DNA from 4 places in the Streptomyces sp. GbtcB7 genome. Region 3 is predicted to be linked to each of the others. Evidence: riboswitches for the same ligand, from Rfam matches in the RefSeq annotation. Region 3 holds a riboswitch; each other region holds the start of a gene.

Region 1 (4,427 bases), on a different contig from region 3:
CACGTGTCATGTCCCCGACCGCCTGCGTCCGCCGGGCCGTCACTCCGGTCCCCGTCCGCCGCCTTCGTCGCGTGCCGACGGTATCCTGCGCCACACGACCCGGAGTGCCCCATGAACACACCCTCACTCGCGGTGCGCGACCGCATCCTGACCCTGCCGCCCACGGAACTTCCCGCTTATGTGTACGACTTGGCGGCACTGCGCGCACACGCCGCGTCGGTGCGGGCCGCGCTGCCCGAGCGTGTCGAGCTGTACTACGCGACCCAGGCCAACGGGGAGTCGGAGATCCTGACCGCGCTCGCCCCGTACGTCGACGGCTACAAGGTCTCCACCGACAGCGAACTGGACCACGTCACCCGGGCGGCGCCGGACCACCCTCTGGCCTTCGGCGGCCAGGACAAGACCCCGACGGAGCTCCTGGACGCGTTGGAGCGGGGCGTGACACGCTTCCTCGTGGAGAGCGAGTACGAGCTGTACATGCTGGCCGGGCTGGCCCAGCGGCACGCTCCGGACGGCCGGGTGTCGGTCCTGCCGCGCTTCGACCTCCCGGTGGCCGACCACCTGCTCGCCGACGGCGGCCGTGGCCGCAGGACCTCCGGCCTCGATCCGGCGCAGGCGGACACGATCGTCGGCCTGCTCACCGACGGCAGCTACCCGAACCTCGAACTGCGCGGTGTCTACGCCCACTTGGCCAACGGCCTGCACGCCCCCGAACACCTCGCGGTGGCCGAGAGCGTCGTCGCCTGGACTGCGGAGCTCGCCGCGCGGCACGGCCTGCGCCTCACCGAGGTGAACGTCGGGGGCGGTATGGCGGTGGACTACGAGCACCCCGAACGCCGTTTCGACTGGCAGGCGTACGGCGAGGGACTCGCCCGACTCGTCGCAGCGCACCCGGAACTGACGCTGAGTATCGAGCCCGGTCGCGCGCTGACCGCGTACTGCGGCTGGTACGCGAGCGAGGTGCTGGACGTCGAGCACGGCGCGAGCGAGGACTTCGCCGTCGTCCGCGGTGGCGGGGTGAACCTGCGCACGTCGGCGTCCAGGAGGCCCGACCAGCCGTGGCCCGACCAGCCCTGGTCCGTACTCGAGGTGGACGCGTGGCCCTACTCCTGGCCGCGGCCCGTGGTACGCCGCGAACGGGTCACGCTCACCGGCCAGTTGAGCACCTCCAGGGACATCCTGGTCCGGGACGTCCGGGCGCCGGGGCTGCGGGCCGGCGACCGTGTGGTGTTCTCCCTCGCGGGTGCCTACACCTCGTCCGTGCCCCACCGGGCGTTCGCCAGGTTTCCCGAGCCCGGCTTCCACTTCGTGGACCCGGGCACCGACGGCGATCAGTCCCGATAGCACCACGAGGAGCGGCATGACAGACGAACCGAACCGTTCGACGACGGCCGATGCCATGACCGATGCCACGACCGACTTCGCGCACGGCATCACCGACGCCGTCCTCGACAGCCTGCGGGACACGACCGATCCGCGGCTGCGCGAACTGCTCGGCGCGCTCACCCGTCATCTGCACGACTTCGTGCGCGAGACGGAGCCGACGATGGCGGAATGGGAACGCGCGATCGGCTTCCTGACCGCGACCGGGCAACAGTGCACCGACACCCGCCAGGAGTTCATACTGCTGTCGGACGTGCTCGGCGTCTCCATGCTCGTGGAGTCGCTGAGCGGCCACCGCGACCCGGGTGCCACCGAGTCGACGGTCCTCGGCCCGTTCCACCTGACCAGATCGCCGATCCGCGCACTCGGCGCGGACATCGACCTGGTGGGCAGGGGCGAGCCGTGCGTGGTCAGCGGCCGGGTACTGGGCAAGGGCGGCACCCCGCTGCCGGGCGCGGTCCTCGACGTGTGGCAGGCCGACTCCGAGGGCTACTACGACGTACAGCAGCCGGACGTCCAGCCGCCCGGCAACGGGCGGGGCCTGTTCACCGCCGACGCCGAGGGCCGCTTCTGGTTCCGCACCTGCGTACCGAGCCCGTACCCGATCCCCACCGACGGCCCGGTCGGCGAACTGCTGCGCGCCACGGCCCGGCACCCCTACCGCCCCGCCCACATCCACTTCATCGCCTCGGCCGAGGGCCACGCCCCGGTCACCACCCACATCTTCGTCGCGGGCGGCGACTACCTGGACTCCGACGCGGTCTTCGCGGTCAAGAAAAGCCTGGTCCAGGACTTCACGGAGACCGACGACCCGTCCCTGGCGCGGGAGTTCGGCGTCCCGAACCCCTTCCGCCACGCCCGCTTCGACCTCGTACTGGAACCGGAATGAGCACCATGACCGACAGGAACACCCCGCTCGACTTCTCGTACGAGACCCAGCCCGCGCGGATCGTCTTCCGGCCCGGCGCCGCCGTCTCCGCGACCCCCGACGAGGCCGCCAGGCTCGGGCTGCGCAGGGTGCTGGTGGTCTGCGGCAGCAGGGGCGAGGGCACGGCACGCGCGGTCGCGGACGCCCTGGGCGAGGCCTGCGCGGGGCTGCACGCCGAGGCCCGGATGCACGTACCCGTCGAGGTCGCCGACCGGGCCGTCGAGGCGGCGCGCGCGGCCGGCGCCGACGGGTGTGTCGCGGTCGGCGGCGGCTCGGCGATCGGCCTGGGCAAGGCGATCGCGCTGCGCACCGGCCTGCCCCTGATCGCCGTGCCCTCCACCTACTCCGGCTCCGAGATGACCCCGGTCTGGGGACTCACCGAGCACGGTGCCAAGCGCACCGGCCGCGACCCCGCCGTCCAGCCCCGCAGCGTCGTCTACGACCCCGAACTCACCCTCTCGCTCCCCGTCCCCCTCACCGTCACCAGCGGCGTCAACGCGCTCGCCCACGCCGTCGAGGCCCTCTACGCGCCCGACGCCTCGCCCCTCGTCTCGCTCATGGCCGAGGAGGGCGTACGGGCGATGACGCAGGCCCTGCCGCTGGTGGCCGCCGCCCCCGGCGACCTCGACGCGCGCGGCCGGGCCCTGTACGGCGCCTGGCTCTGCGGCGCCTGTCTCGGCGCCACCACCATGGGCCTGCACCACAAGCTGTGCCACGTCCTCGGCGGGACCTTCGGCCTGCCGCACGCCGAGACGCACACGGTCGTCCTCCCGTACGCCCTCGCCTACAACGCGCCCGCCGCACCCCGGGCTGTCACGGCGCTCTCGCGCGCCCTGGGCGGCGCCGACGACGTCCCCCATGCCCTGTGGGCCCTGGCCGGAAGCCTCGGCGCCCCCCGGGGCCTCGCCGAACTCGGCCTCAAGGAGACCGACCTGGCGGTGGCCGCCGAGCAGGCCGCCGGGCAGCCGTATCCGAATCCGCGCGAGGTCACCTTGGACGGTGTACTGGCGCTGCTGACCGCGGCGTACGAGGGCAGGGAGCCGAGCGTCGACGCGTAGCCGCGGGGCCGTACGGACCGCGCGGACCCCTCCCCCTGGGGCAGACCGCGCCCGCCGGGCTATCCTGACCGCCGAACCGGACACGGGGTGCCCCGCACGAGGGCTGAGATCACACCCGTCGAACCTGAACCAGTTAGGACTGGCGGAGGGATGTCTCATGTCGTTGCCGTATGCCCGTAACGCTCGCGCTGAGGTGGCCGTCGGAGGCCCGCAGGGCGTGTTCGACGGGCGGATGCCCACCGCCCCGGGGGACCTGCACGTCGAGGCGCGCGGAATCGCCCCGGTCCCGGAGGACCACCGCTACGGCGGCCCCGGCCGCCTGTTCACCGTGTGGTTCGCCCCCAACCTGACCATGACCGGCGTGTTCACCGGCACCGTCGGCATCGCGCTCGGCCTGGACTTCTCCACCGCGCTCGCCGCCGTCGTGCTGGGCACCCTCCTGGGGGCGGTGCCGACCGCGTACCTCGGCACCTGGGGGAGCCAGACCGGCGCCGGACAGCTGCCGCTCGCCCGCCTCGCGTTCGGCCGGGCGGTGGTCGTCCCCGGCGCCCTGCAGTGGCTGTCGTCCATCGCCTGGGACGCACTGATCGGCCTCTTCGGCGGGGACGCGCTGGCCCAGCTGTGCGGCTGGCCGTTCTGGCTGGGCGTGCTCGTCATGATGGCGGTGCAGGGGGCGCTCGGCGTCCTCGGCTACGAGGTGATCCACCGGCTCCAGACCGTGATGACCTTCGCTCTCGCCGCCGCGTTCGTGGCCCTGACCGTGAAGCTCCTGAGCGGCGCCCACACCACCCCCGCCGCCACCGCGCACGGCGCCGACCGGGCCGGGGCCTTCGTCCTGACCTGCACGATCGCGCTCAGCCTCGCGCTGTCATGGGCCCCGTACGCGAGCGACTTCAGCCGCTATCTGCCGCGTACGGCGTCCCGCCCGCGCATGTTCTGGTACACCCTGACCGGCATCGGCGTGTCCTTCGTGGCCGTCCAGGCCCTCGGACTGTGGGGCGCGGCCGTCTTCACCGACCAGACCGCCCGCGGCGTCGACACCCTGCTCGGCGGCGGCG
Region 2 (4,427 bases), on a different contig from region 3:
CGAGCGAAGCCGAGACTGGGGGAGGGTGAGCGCGGCGGCCGCCAGACCGCCGATCACGACGGCGATGGCGGTGGCGGCCAGCGCGTACTCCAGCGAGTTGCCGATCGCCGCGATCGGCGCCACCAGGAAGATGCCGCTGTCGGCCGAGGTCAACGCCTTGTAGTACGCGAATCCGTAGCCGCCGGGCGCGTCCAGGGACCGCTGGACCAGTACCCCGAGCGGCAGGACGAGAAGAACGAGGATGCTCGCCAGGACCCCGCCCAGCAGCGCCCACTGGCCGGCCCCGCGCGGCCTGCGCACGGTCACCTCCGGAGCCACCAGGCGCAGGGCGGTCTCCCGGCGGCGTACGGTCCAGGCGTGCACGGCGAGGATCGCGCCGACCGCCACGAACTGGACGATCGTCAGCACCGCCGCGGTCGCGAGGTCGAAGATCTCCGAGGTCTGCCAGTAGATCTCGACCTCGAGGGTGGAGAAGGTCGGCCCGCCGAGGATCTGCACCACACCGAACGAGGTGAAGGTGAACAGGAAGACCATCAACGCGGCGGCGGCCACGGCCGGGCTCAGCGCCGGCAGCGTCACCTTGCGCCAGGCCGCGAACCGGGAGGCACCCAGCATCCGCGCGGCCTCCTCCTGACGCGGGTCGAGCTGCGACCAGAGCCCGCCGACGGTCCGTACGACCACCGCGTAGTTGAAGAAGACGTGCGCGAGCAGAATCGCCCAGACGGTGGTGTCCAGCCGTACGCCCCCCAGCTGGTCGAGGAGTCCGCCCCGGCCCACCAGGGCCAGGAACGCCGTACCGACCACGACCGTCGGCAGTACGAACGGGACGGTCACCACCGCCCGCAGCACCTGCTTGCCCCTGAAATCGAAGCGCGCGAAGACATACGCGCCGGGGAGCGCGATCAGCAGCGTGAGCGCCGTGGAGGCGAGCGCCTGCCAGGTGGTGAACCACAGGACGTGCCGGATGTCGGACTGCGCGAGCACCTCACCGATCCGTCCGAACCGCCAGGCCCCGTCGATCTTGAGGCCACGGGCGACGATCGCGGCGACGGGATAGGCGAAGAAGACGGCGAAGAACGCGACGGGCAGGGCCATCAGCCCCATCCGCGTCGCGCTCTCCTTGCGGCTCCTTCGAGGCGCTACTTCAGTACGAGCGAGGTCCACGACTTGACCCACTGGTCACGGTTGGCGGCGATCTTGGCGGGCGCCAGGGTCTCGGGGTTCTTTGCCTGCGGGCCGAACTTCACGAACTCCTCGGGCACCTGGGCGGTCTCGCGGACCGGGTACACGAACATGTTCAGCGGCATGTCGTCCTGGAATTTGACGCTGATGAGGAAGTCGAGAAGCGCCTTGCCACCCTTGGTGTTCTTCGCGTTGCTCAGCAGCCCCGCGTACTCGACCTGGCGGAAGCAGGTGTCGCTCGCGACCCCGGTCGGCGCGGTCTTCGGCTTCGGGTCGGCGTAGATCACCTCGGCGGGCGGGGAGGAGGCGTACGAGACGACCAGCGGCCGGTCGGCCTTGGCCTTCTTGCCGCCCGCGGACCCGGAGAACTCGTCGTTGTAGGCCTGCTCCCAGCCGTCGACCACCTTCACGCCGTTGGCCTTGAGCTTCTTCCAGTAGTCCTGCCAGCCTCCCCCACTCTCGGCTCCGCTCGAGCGGGAGGTGCCCCCATCCCCGTACTTCGCGGCGGTCCCGAGCAGGAAGCCGAGGCCGGGCGAGGACGTGGCCGCGTTCTCGGTGACGAGGAGGTTCTTGTACGCGGGCTTGATCAGGTCGTCGAAGGAGGCCGGCGGGGCCAGCTTGTGCTTGCTGAAGTAGGCCTTGTCGTAGTTGACGCAGATGTCACCGGAGTCGATGGGCGTGACCCGGTGCCTGTCCTGGTCGATCCGGTACTGCTGGACGATCTGGTCGGAGCCCTTGGCCTCGTACGACTGGAACAGCCCGTTGTCGAGCGCGCGGGACAGCAGGGTGTTGTCGACGCCGAAGAAGACGTCGCCCTGCGGGTTGTCCTTGGTGAGGATGGCCTTGTTGACGGCCTGCCCGGCGTCGCCGTCCTTGAGGACCCTGACCTTGTACCCGGACTGCTTCTCGAAGTCCTCCAGCACGCTCTTCGACACGGCCCACGAGTCGTGGCTGACGAGCGTGACGGTCTTGGAGTCCCCGGCACCGCCGCTGTCGGAGGACCCGCACGCGGACAGCGTGACGAGGCCCAGCCCGATGACGACGGCCGTGGTCGTCCTCTTGGTGATCACTGAATTCCTCCTGGGATGACCAGGAAGAGACGCGGCCCTGCCCGGGATCCTCGGAAGGTTCCCGGGCAGGGCGCAACAGCTTGAGTGATGCCCGAACTTCCTACCCAGAATGACCTGGGCAAGGTTCAGAGGGTCTGCGGCCCACCGGTGCTCCGGCTACCGCACTCTCAGCGCTGTGGCGCTCCCCTGTCGGAATATGAAGATGTGGTTGGACCTCGCCAGATTACCGCTCGGTGGCGGCGAGCTGACCACAGGCTCCGTCGATCTCCTGGCCCCGGGTGTCCCGGACGGTCACCGGCACCCCGTGAGCCGCGATGGCCTCGACGAACGCCTTCTCGTCCTCGGGCCGCGAGGCGGTCCACTTCGAACCCGGTGTCGGGTTCAGCGGGATGAGGTTGACGTGTACGGGCTTGCCCCTGAGCAGCCGCCCGAGCCGGTCACCACGCCATGCCTGGTCGTTGATGTCCCGGATGAGGGCGTACTCGATGGACAGGCGACGCCCGGACTTGGCCGCGTACTCCCAGCCTGCGTCCAGCACCTCGCGCACCTTCCACCGCGTGTTGACGGGGACGAGGGTGTCGCGCAGCTCGTCGTCCGGGGCGTGCAGCGAGATGGCGAGGCGGCACTTGAAGCCCTCGTCGGAGAACCGGTGGATGGCGGGCACCAGCCCGACCGTCGACACGGTGATCCCGCGCTGCGAGAGCCCGAGCCCGTCCGGCTCGGGGTCGGTGAGCGCGCGGATGGCGCCCACCACTCGCTTGTAGTTGGCGAGCGGCTCGCCCATGCCCATGAAGACGATGTTGCTCAGCCGCGCCGGGCCGCCCGGGATCTCGCCGTCCCTGAGGGCCCGCATCCCGTCCACGATCTGGTGCACGATCTCGCCCGTGGACAGGTTCCGGTCCAGGCCGGCCTGTCCGGTGGCGCAGAACGGGCAGTTCATCCCGCAGCCCGCCTGCGAGCTGATGCACATGGTCACCCGGTCCGGGTAGCGCATCAGCACGGACTCGACGAGTGTGCCGTCGAACAGGCGCCACAGAGTCTTGCGGGTGGTGTCCTGGTCGGTCGACAGATGCCGCACGACCGTCATCAGCTCGGGAAGCAGCGCCTCCTGGAGCTTGCCGCGCGCGGCGGCCGGGATGTCCGTCCACTCCGCGGGATCGTGCGCGTACCGCGCGAAGTAGTGCTGCGAGAGCTGCTTGGCGCGAAACGGCTTCTCACCGATCGCGGCAACCGCCTCTTTGCGCTCGGCGGGCGTGAGGTCGGCGAGGTGCCGCGGCGGCTTCTTGGCTCCGCGGGGGGCGACGAATGTGAGTTCTCCGGGCTTCGGCATAACCCTTCCAGTGTCGCAGATCAACTCCGCCGGCCCAGGCCAGAGCGGGGTGGGGGCGGTCACCCGTGGGCGGCCTCTGTCAGCTTCGGTCGGCCTCGCACGGCCCAGGGACGGCCCAGCGCGGTACTCGGGCGGACCTTCCTGGCGATGTCAGTGCCGGTGGCTATGGTGCGACGACCATCGAGCGCGACTCATCGGGGAGGGGCCATGGGAGCCAAAACGGGACTGCTCATCTATGCCGACGGCGAGGTGCCGGGCCTGCTGCGACAGGTGGAGGCGGCGGACCTGCCGCGGACGTCCGAGATGATGCGGCGCCTTTACCCGGGCTGGGAGATCGAGCAGCTCTCAGGCTCGTCGCTGGGAGGCGGCGTGTATCCCCCGAAAGACACGGCGTATGCCGCGAGCCGACCGGGCGTGGAGATCGTCTGCGACCAACGGGTAATGATCGACTTCCCGTCCCAGCTTCCCGAGCACCTCGTCGCGGCAAGCGCCGGCCGACGGCTCGTCCTGCACGCCATGCACAGTGTCGTCGACTGGCTCGCGTTCGCAGTGTGGGAGGACGGGCACCTGGTCCGCTCCCTGAGTCTGTCGCCGGACAGCGGCATCATCGAGAACATCGGCGAGCCGCTCCCCTTCGAGCTGCCCTACTGGGCCGGGGACCGTCCCGCCGACGTCGTCCCCTGGCCGGACGAGGACGAAGAGCCGTATCCGCTGCCCTTCCACCCCCTGGAGCTGGGCGAAGACGCGCTACGCGCGCTCTGCGGCTTCGTCCAGGAGGGCCGCCCCGAACCTGACGACATAGACGCATACGGCATCGACCTCCACGGATTTCACGTGCGGGATCC
Region 3 (4,427 bases):
CCGCGGCCCTCAGCTCCTGCTCGATCGCCTTGTTCCGATAGACACCTCCGTCGGAGAAGAACAACACCAGCGTGGGATCGACAGCCGGATGCTCTCGTACATACGTACGCACCTCGGCGATCGCCTTCTGCTCCTCGTTCTGGATACCGACCGACCGCATGTCCACCTGCCCCGGCAGCAGGCCCTTCCGCGGCTTGTTGCTCCGCCGGAACAGGCTCAGCTCACCGACCCGGACATGGAGCTCCAGCCACTCGGGCAGCTCGCCCAGACTCAGGTCCGGCAGTCGGGCGGCATGGGAGGCGAACGTCCACGCCTGCATCACCCCGTCGTCATCCAGCTGCGCCGCCACCGCGGCCATCCGCTCCACCACGTCGGCCACGACGCCCTTCGAGTACAGGAGCGACATGGAACCGGAGGCGTCGAGGATCAACACGACGCGCGCCGTGGCCCCCTCCGCACCGTGCTTGCGCAGGCTGACCGCCACCTGCTCCTTGCGCAACGAGAGCCGCTTGCGCATGTCCACGGGCAACCGTTCCTCGCCCTTGCTGAGACGCGGGGAGGAAGCCGGGGACACTGGGGGTACCGGAGGTACCGGGGGTACCGACGGGGCGCCCGCAGCGGTGGAAGCGGCCGTCCGCGAGCCCGTCGGCGGGAGCGCGGGCGAGACCGCCGGTGTGCCTCCGGGCGAAACCGCCGGCTCCGGCCCGGACGCACCGGCCCCGTCGGACTCCACGCTGATACCGAAGTCGGTGGCGAGACCGGCCAGCCCGGACGCATAGCCCTGTCCGACCGCCCGGAACTTCCACTGACCTCCCCGCAGATACAGCTCGCCTCCGATGAACGCAGTCTCCGTCGTGGCCTCCATCTCGAAGCGCGCGATCTCCTGCTGGGTCCCGGCATCGAGCAGCCGCAGCGTCAGTCCGGACAGCCCGCCGAAGGTGCCGCCATCGGCCGAGGCGCACAGGACGACCCGCTCGATCTCCGGTTCCAGGGCACGCAGGTCCACCTCGACGGTATCCGTCGTGGCAGCGCCGTCCCGCTGCTTCCCGAGATGTCGTACAGCGCCGGAGGCGTGCTGCGGCTGGTTGTAGAAGACGAAGTCCCCGTCGTCCCGCACGCGTCCGCCCGGGCCGAGCAGCAGCGCCGAGGCATCCGCGTCCGGCGCACCGGCCCCTCCTCTCCAGCCGAGCACGGCCCGCACCGCCCCGGCGGCGACGGGAAGGTTGGCGCCCTTGCTCATGGATGTCGATGTCATGGGCCCAGTCTGCCGAGAGAACCCGGCCCGGGAGCCGTTCGTTGCGCCTGATGTACGCCGCGAACGGCTCCGGGCACGACTGCGCGTGCGTGCGTGCGGCTCAGTCCGCGAGCGGCAGGTACACCCGGTTCCCGCTGGCCGCGAACTCCTTCGACTTCTGCAGCATCCCCTCGGCGACCTCTTCAGCCGACGCCCCCGCGGCCGCCGTACCGCCGAACTGCTCTGTGATGCTCTGGCTGATCTTCATCGAGCAGAACTTCGGGCCGCACATGGAGCAGAAGTGCGCCGTCTTGGCGGGTTCGGCCGGCAGGGTCTCGTCGTGGAACTCCCGTGCCGTGTCCGGGTCGAGGGCCAGGTTGAACTGATCCTCCCACCGGAACTCGAAGCGGGCGTCGGACAGCGCGTCGTCCCATTCCTGCGCACCTGGGTGCCCCTTGGCGAGGTCGGCTGCGTGGGCGGCGATCTTGTAGGTGATGACGCCGGTCTTGACGTCGTCACGATTGGGCAGGCCCAAGTGCTCCTTGGGCGTGACATAGCAGAGCATGGCCGTGCCCCACCAGGCGATCATCGCGGCACCGATGCCGGAGGTGATGTGGTCGTACGCCGGCGCGACGTCCGTCGTCAGTGGGCCGAGCGTATAGAACGGAGCTTCATCACAGATCTCCTGCTGAAGGTCGATGTTCTCCTTGATCTTGTGCATCGGGACATGTCCCGGGCCCTCGATCATCGTCTGTACATGAAAACGCTTCGCGATCGTGTTGAGTTCCCCGAGCGTCCTCAACTCCGCGAACTGAGCTGCGTCGTTGGCGTCCGCGATCGACCCGGGCCGCAGCCCGTCACCGAGCGAGTATGTGACGTCGTACGCCGCGAGGATCTCGCAGAGTTCCTCGAAGTTCTCGTAGAGGAACGATTCCTTGTGGTGCGCGAGGCACCAGGCCGCCATGATCGAGCCGCCGCGCGAGACGATGCCGGTCTTGCGGTTCGCGGTGAGCGGCACGTACGGCAGCCGCACGCCCGCGTGGACCGTCATGTAGTCCACGCCCTGCTCGGCCTGCTCGATGACCGTGTCCTTGTAGATCTCCCAGGTCAGCTCCTCGGCGCGGCCGTCCACCTTCTCCAGAGCCTGGTAGAGCGGCACCGTGCCGATGGGGACGGGGGAGTTGCGCAGGACCCATTCCCGCGTGGTGTGGATATTGCGACCGGTGGACAGATCCATGACCGTGTCCGCGCCCCAGCGGGTCGCCCAGGTCATCTTCTCGACCTCCTCCTCGATGGAGGAGGTGACGGCGGAGTTGCCGATGTTGGCGTTGACCTTCACCAGGAACCGCTTGCCGATGATCATCGGCTCGATCTCCGGGTGGTTGACGTTCGCGGGCAGCACCGCGCGACCGGCGGCGATCTCCTCGCGTACGACCTCGGGGTCGACGTTCTCGCGGACCGCCACGAACTCCATCTCGGGCGTGATCTCGCCCCGCCGGGCGTACGCGAGCTGCGTGACCGCCTCTCCGGGACGACCTCGACGCGGCTGGCGCGGCCGCCCCGGGAAGACCGCGTCGAGGTTGCGCAGGCCCCCGCGCGGCGAGGTGTGCTTGATTCCGTCGTCCTCGGGACGGACGGGACGGCCCGCGTACTCCTCGGTGTCACCGCGGGCGATGATCCAGTTCTCGCGCAGTGGCGCGAGGCCCCTGCGTACGTCGGTGTCGACGACCGGATCGGTGTACGGGCCGGAGGTGTCGTACAGCGTGACGGACTGCCCGTTGGTGAGGTGCACTTGACGGACCGGCACCCGCAGATCGGGGCGCGAACCCCCGACGTATCCCTTGTGCCAGCCGATGGACTTCCCGGCCTCCCGCGGCTGTTCGCCCTCAGGCGTGGCAGGCGCCCCGCCCGTCTGGCTGGAGGCAGGCGTGCGTACGTCCTTGTTGGTCATGAGACCTACTCCCTACGCCGGCATTACCCGGTAACAGGTTCGGCGGTCGACGCAGCGGATTCCGTCTGCCGACGTCCCTTGTGAAACATCACTCGTTCCACGTGAAACATCGCTAAGACGGAGGTCAGCGCCCTCTCAGCCCGGTGCTCCGAGCTCCCGCGTGTGCAAAGGTGACTCCACGCTAGCGTCATATCTGGCGCGGTGAACAGAGGGCCCTCGCCGTTCTTGCGATGATCGGTCGGTGACCACAACGCAGCAGCCCCCGTTCCCGCCGTCCGAGCCGCCGCGCCGACGCGGTCCCGGAGACGGCTATGGACCTGGCTCCGGAGACGGCCGCGGACACGGACCGGGCGGTGGCCCCGGCCCCGGTCCAGGAGGCGGGCATGGGCACGGACCGGGTGAGGGACACGGGCACGGCCCCGGGGACCGACACGGACATGGGTCTGGGTCTGGGTCCGGGAATGGACCTGGGCCGGGGAACGGGCACGGCCGTGGGGACGGGCACGGGTCTGGGGACGGGCACGGATCTGGGCACTCGCACAGTCACAGCCATGGGCCCGCCACGCCCGTCTCCAAGCATCTGCGCAAGGTCATCGCGGCCATTCTGATCCCCTTCGCCGCCGCGGTCGTCGTGGGTCTCGCGGTGCTCTGGCCCGGTGGCGCCCCTTCCCACGAGCGCACCGGCGTCGGCTTCGACCGGCAGACCCAGCAGGCCACGGTCACCAAGGTCGACAAGGTCAGCTGCAAGTCCGTGAACGCGTCGGGGGAGACCCCGACCGGCGACACGTCCACCGCCGAGGGCTCCTCCGCGCAGCAACAGGCGACGGGCGACTGCAAAAAGGCGACGATCCGGATCGACACCGGCAAGGACAAGGGCCGTACGTTCACGGAGATCATCCAGCCTGACCAGTCACGGCAGTTGCACGAGGGCGAGAAGGTCGTGGCCGCGTACGAGCCCTCCGCGCCCAGGGATCTGCAGTACTCGGTCACCGATGTGAACCGGAAGTTCCCGATGGCGCTGCTCGCCGGGATCTTCGCGCTGGCCGTCGTGGTGGTGGGCCGGATGCGCGGTGTCATGGCGCTGGTCGCACTGGCCATCAGCTTCGTGATCCTGACCTTCTTCATCCTGCCGGCGATCCTGCAGGGCTCGAATCCGCTGGTCGTGGCCGTGGTCGGGGCGAGCGCCATCATGCTGATCGCGCTCTACATGTGCCACGGCCTCTCGGCCCGTACGTCGGTGGC
Region 4 (4,427 bases), on a different contig from region 3:
ACGGTGAGGGTGGCGACGAGCGTGTCGAGGGCCGTGTCGGCGGCGACGAGCCGTCGCTCTCCGTTGACGAAGATGTTCATACGGTCTGCTCCGTGAGTGCGGTGCTGAAGCGCCCGGGGGTGAAGGGGCGGGCCTCTTCCGGGAGCTCGCCGGTGGTCAGGACGTGCGCCATGGCGTCCCCGGTGACGGGCGTGAGCAGGACGCCGTTGCGGTAGTGCCCGGTGGCCAGCAGCAGCCCGTCGAGCGCGGTCGGGCCGAGCAGCGGCGCGTTGTCGGGCGACCCGGGCCGCAGGCCCGCGCGCGTCTCGGTGAGCGGCAGCTCGGTGATCCCGGGCACCAGCTCGTGGGCGTCGCGCAGCAGCTCGTAGACCCCGCCCGCGGTCACCGTCGTGTCCCAGCCCAGCTCCTCGCTGGTGGCGCCCACGACGAGCTCACCGTTCTCCCGCGGCACCAGATAGACCTGGCTGCCGCGCACCACGGCCCGCACGGTCCGGCTCAGGAACGGCGCGTACCGCTTCGGCACGGTCAGCCGCAGCACCTGACCCTTCACGGGCCGTACGGGCGGCAGCACGTCGGCGGGCACGCCCGGGAGCTTTCCGCTCAGGCTCCCGGCGGCGAGCACCACCTGCCCCGCCGCCAGCCGTTCGCCGCCCGTCGTGACGACCCCGGCGGCCCGGTCCCGTACGACGGTCAAGCGCTCCGCCCACGTCCGATGGAACTCCACTCCGGCCCGCTCGCACGCCTTGACCAGGGCTTTCGCGAGCCGGCGCGGGTCGATCTGGTGGTCGCCGTCGACCCGCAGCCCGCCGCGCACGCCCGGCGCGAGCATGGGTTCCAGACGGCGGCACTCCCGGCCGCTGAGCCACTCCGATTCGAGCCCCGAGCGGTGTTGCAAGGCATGCAGTTCGCGCAGGTGGGCCCGGTCGTCGGCGTCCATGGCGACGGCCAGCGTGCCGCACCGGCGGTAGCCGAGGTCCTGGCCGCTCGCCTCGGTGAGTTCGGCGGCGAAGTCGGGATAGCGGCGCGCGGAGGCGAGGTTCAGGCCCAGCAGGGTCTGCTCGCCGTAGTGCAGCTCGGTGACGGCGGCGAGCATTCCGGCGGCCACCCGTGCCGCCCCGCCGCCCGGCTCGGGGTCCACGACCGCGACGGTGAACCCGCGCTGCGCGGCCCGCCAGGCGGTCACGAGACCGATGATCCCGCCCCCGATGACGAGGACGTCTGACACACGTGCGTCCGATGACGGCGCATCCGAGGAACGTGCAGGTGTACGCGTAGGCGACATGGGTGTCCAGCCCCTCCCTTCGCCGGCATGACCCGGATCAGGTTCGTACGGTCGGAGGCCGCCAGCCTCCCTCTCAGCCCGGTGCGTCCGGGCTCCCGCGAGTAATCTTTTGTGCTGGGGGTCCGGGGGTCGCCCCCCGGGAGATGCAGCACGTTGGCCACCCTAGCCCGCTGCCGTATGTCTCAGTAAGGGAGCCTCCGTCCATGGCCCGTACGCTCGACGGCCTGGTCCTCGCCCCGGTCGCCGACCAGGCCCCCGGGCAGGTCGGTACGCGCACCCGGTTCACGTACCACGAGAAGGACGGCGAGATCTGGGCCGAGTACGCGGGCGGGGACGTCGCACGCGGTCACCTCGTGGGGACGCGGGAGGGCGACCGCCTCGACTTCCGGTACGTGCAGCTGAAGCACGACGGCAGCACCTCGTCGGGCCACTGCGTGTCCGTGGTCGTGGAGCTGCCCGACGGACGGTTGCGCCTGGAGGAGACCTGGGACTGGGAGTCCCAGGACGGGAGCGGTACGAGCGTTGTGGAACAGGTCACTGCGCACGTCCCCTGACTGACAGATTGTCAGTTGTCTATGGTGATCAGGTGAGCGAGCAGACGCGGGCACAGGTGCGGGCGCAGGGGCGTACGGCACGGCGGGTCGTCATCGTGGGTGCGGGCATGGCCGGCGTACAGACGGCGGTCGCCCTGCGGGAACAGGGATTCACCGGGGATGTGACGCTGATCGGCGCCGAGCCGCACCAGCCGTACGACCGGCCACCCCTGTCCAAGGCGGTACTGCTCGGCAAGGCCGAGGGCTCCGCCTTCGACATCGACTTCGAGGCGCTGGACATCGAACTGCGGCTCGGCTGCGAGGCGCTGGGCCTGCGCCCCGCGGACCACGAGCTGGACACCGAGGCAGGACCGGTGCCCTACGACGTCCTGGTCCTCGCGACCGGCGCGGAACCGATCCAGCTGCCGGGCTCGGAGGGCGTCCCCGGCGTCCATCTGCTGCGGACCCTGGACGACGCCGAGCGGCTGCGCCCCGTGCTCGCCCAGCAGCACGACATCGTGGTCGTCGGGGCGGGCTGGATCGGTGCGGAGTTCGCGACGGCGGCGCGTGAGGCCGGGTGCGCGGTCACGGTCGTCGAGGCCGCCGACCGGCCGCTGGCCGGCGCGCTGCCCGCGGAGGTGGCCGCGCCGATGACCGCCTGGTACGCGGACAGCGGCGCGTCGCTGCGCACCCACGCGCGCGTGGAGCGCGTCGAGCCCGGCGCGGTGGTCCTTGACGACGGCACGCGGGTGCCGGCGGGCGCCGTGGTCGTCGGCATCGGCGCGCGCCCCGCCACCGCCTGGCTGGCCGGCTCCGGCATCGAGCTAGGCGCCCACCGCGAAGTGGTCGCCGACAGCCACCTGCGCACCTCCGTGCCGGACATCTACGCGGTCGGCGACTGCGCCTCCTTCCCGTCGGGCCGCTACGAGGAGCGCCTCCTCGTCCACCACTGGGACAACGCCCTCCAGGCGCCGCGCACGGTCGCGGCGAACATCATCGGCGAGGCCCCGGTGGCGTACGACCCGGTCCCGTACTTCTGGTCCGAGCAGTTCGGCCGCTTCGTCCAGTATGTCGGCCATCACGCCCCCGCCGATACGACCATCTGGCGGGGCGACCCGTCGGGCGCGGCCTGGACGGTGTGCTGGCTCCGCGAGAGCCGCCTCGTCGCCCTGCTGGCCGTGGGGCGTCCCCGTGACCTGGCCCAGGGCCGCCGCCTGATCGAGGCGGGCATGCCCATGAACCCGGACATCCTGGCCGACCCGTCCCGCCCTCTGAAGGACGCCACGGCATGACCGCCCGGTTTCCGTCGCCCGGACGGCGGTCCGGGGGGCGCTCGGGTACCGAGTGTCAGTCCGGGATGGCAGGCTTGTCCCGTGACCGAGATTGACGCAAAGATCGATGCTCTCGTCCCCGCCTGGCTCACCCTCCCCGACATCGCCGAACAGCTCGGCGTCGAGGTGACCCGCGTCCGGCAGTTGGTCAAGGAGGGCCAGCTGATCGCCGTACGCCGTGGTGAGAACCGCGCGCTGCACGTCCCCGCCGCCTTCATCGACGGGGCCGAGCAGAAGGTCGTCAAGGGCCTGACCGGCACCTTGACGCTCCTGCGGGACGACGGCTTCTCCGACGAAGAGATGCTCGAGTGGCTCTTCACCCCCGACCCGAGCCTGCCCGGCACCCCCGCGCAGGCTCTGAGCGAGAATCGCGGCACGGAGGTGAAGCGCCGCGCCCAGGCGCTCGCCGTCTGATTCGAACGACCGTCCGGCGTACGGACCACGGCCGGCCCCGGACCACCCCGGCCGCCGCGGTCCGTACGCACCGCACCATGTCCGTAGGGTGCGTACGACATCCGTACGCACCGCACCACGGGGGACACACGCATGCCCGAGAACGCCGCCCGCACCCGCCTCGCCGACGCCCGCGTCTACCTCTGCACGGACGCCCGCAAGCGCCAGGGCGACCTCGCCGACTTCCTGGACGCGGTCCTGACCGGCGGCGTCGACATCGTGCAGTTGCGCGACAAGGGCATGGAGGCCGCCGAGGAACTGGAGCACCTCCAGGTCTTCGCGGACGCATGCGCCCGCCACGGCAAGCTCCTCGCGGTCAACGACCGGGCGGATGTCGCCCACGCCATCGGCGCCGACGTACTCCACCTGGGCCAGGGCGACCTCCCGGTCCCCGCCGCCCGCGCGATCCTCGGCGACGAGGTCCTCATCGGCCGCTCCACGCACGCCGAGTCCGAGGCCGCGGCCGCCGCCGTCCAGGACGGCGTGGACTACTTCTGCACCGGCCCCTGCTGGCCCACCCCCACCAAGCCCGGCCGCCACGCCCCGGGCCTCGGCCTGGTCCGGCACACGGCCTCCCTCGCCACCGACCGCCCCTGGTTCGCCATCGGCGGCATCGACCTCGGCAACCTCGACGAGGTCCTGGAGGCGGGTGCCCGCCGCGTCGTCGTCGTACGGGCGATCACCGAGGCGGCGGATCCCGGCGCGGCGGCGGAAGAGTTCGCGAAGCGGCTGCGTCAGGTGTAAGTGGCGGCTGCGTCAGGTACAGGCCGTGCCTCCCCGGGCGCGTCGACGGTCCGATCAACGATCGGACCGGTTGTCCCCACAGGT

What was found. Region 3 has a riboswitch for thiamine pyrophosphate ahead of thiC (phosphomethylpyrimidine synthase ThiC). Riboswitches for the same ligand answer to the same signal wherever they lie in the genome.
Region 1: linked by a shared signal. The riboswitch ahead of KVT44_RS16810 (cytosine permease) and the one ahead of thiC (phosphomethylpyrimidine synthase ThiC) in region 3 are both predicted to bind thiamine pyrophosphate.
Region 2: linked by a shared signal. The riboswitch ahead of KVT44_RS40440 (thiamine ABC transporter substrate binding subunit) and the one ahead of thiC (phosphomethylpyrimidine synthase ThiC) in region 3 are both predicted to bind thiamine pyrophosphate.
Region 4: linked by a shared signal. The riboswitch ahead of thiO (glycine oxidase ThiO) and the one ahead of thiC (phosphomethylpyrimidine synthase ThiC) in region 3 are both predicted to bind thiamine pyrophosphate.

The regions. Positions count from the first base shown of each region.
Region 1 is NZ_JAGXJM010000009.1:76,722-81,148, forward strand. Features, by position in the region: gene KVT44_RS16795 (alanine racemase) at 112-1,344, shown strand; gene KVT44_RS16800 (intradiol ring-cleavage dioxygenase) at 1,400-2,272, shown strand; gene KVT44_RS16805 (maleylacetate reductase) at 2,278-3,369, shown strand; TPP riboswitch at 3,443-3,537, shown strand; gene KVT44_RS16810 (cytosine permease) at 3,527-4,427, shown strand, end outside.
Region 2 is NZ_JAGXJM010000032.1:143,347-147,773, forward strand. Features, by position in the region: gene KVT44_RS40435 (iron ABC transporter permease) at 1-1,104, opposite strand, end outside; gene KVT44_RS40440 (thiamine ABC transporter substrate binding subunit) at 1,140-2,249, opposite strand; TPP riboswitch at 2,332-2,450, opposite strand; gene rlmN (23S rRNA (adenine(2503)-C(2))-methyltransferase RlmN) at 2,476-3,582, opposite strand; gene KVT44_RS40450 (hypothetical protein) at 3,790-4,427, shown strand, end outside.
Region 3 is NZ_JAGXJM010000019.1:117,622-122,048, forward strand. Features, by position in the region: gene KVT44_RS29085 (VWA domain-containing protein) at 1-1,255, opposite strand, end outside; gene thiC (phosphomethylpyrimidine synthase ThiC) at 1,356-3,185, opposite strand; TPP riboswitch at 3,178-3,355, opposite strand; gene KVT44_RS29095 (YibE/F family protein) at 3,427-4,427, shown strand, end outside.
Region 4 is NZ_JAGXJM010000034.1:75,210-79,636, forward strand. Features, by position in the region: gene thiS (sulfur carrier protein ThiS) at 1-80, opposite strand, end outside; gene thiO (glycine oxidase ThiO) at 77-1,282, opposite strand; TPP riboswitch at 1,280-1,391, opposite strand; gene KVT44_RS41490 (hypothetical protein) at 1,486-1,836, shown strand; gene KVT44_RS41495 (NAD(P)/FAD-dependent oxidoreductase) at 1,869-3,107, shown strand; gene KVT44_RS41500 (Rv2175c family DNA-binding protein) at 3,189-3,560, shown strand; gene thiE (thiamine phosphate synthase) at 3,693-4,343, shown strand.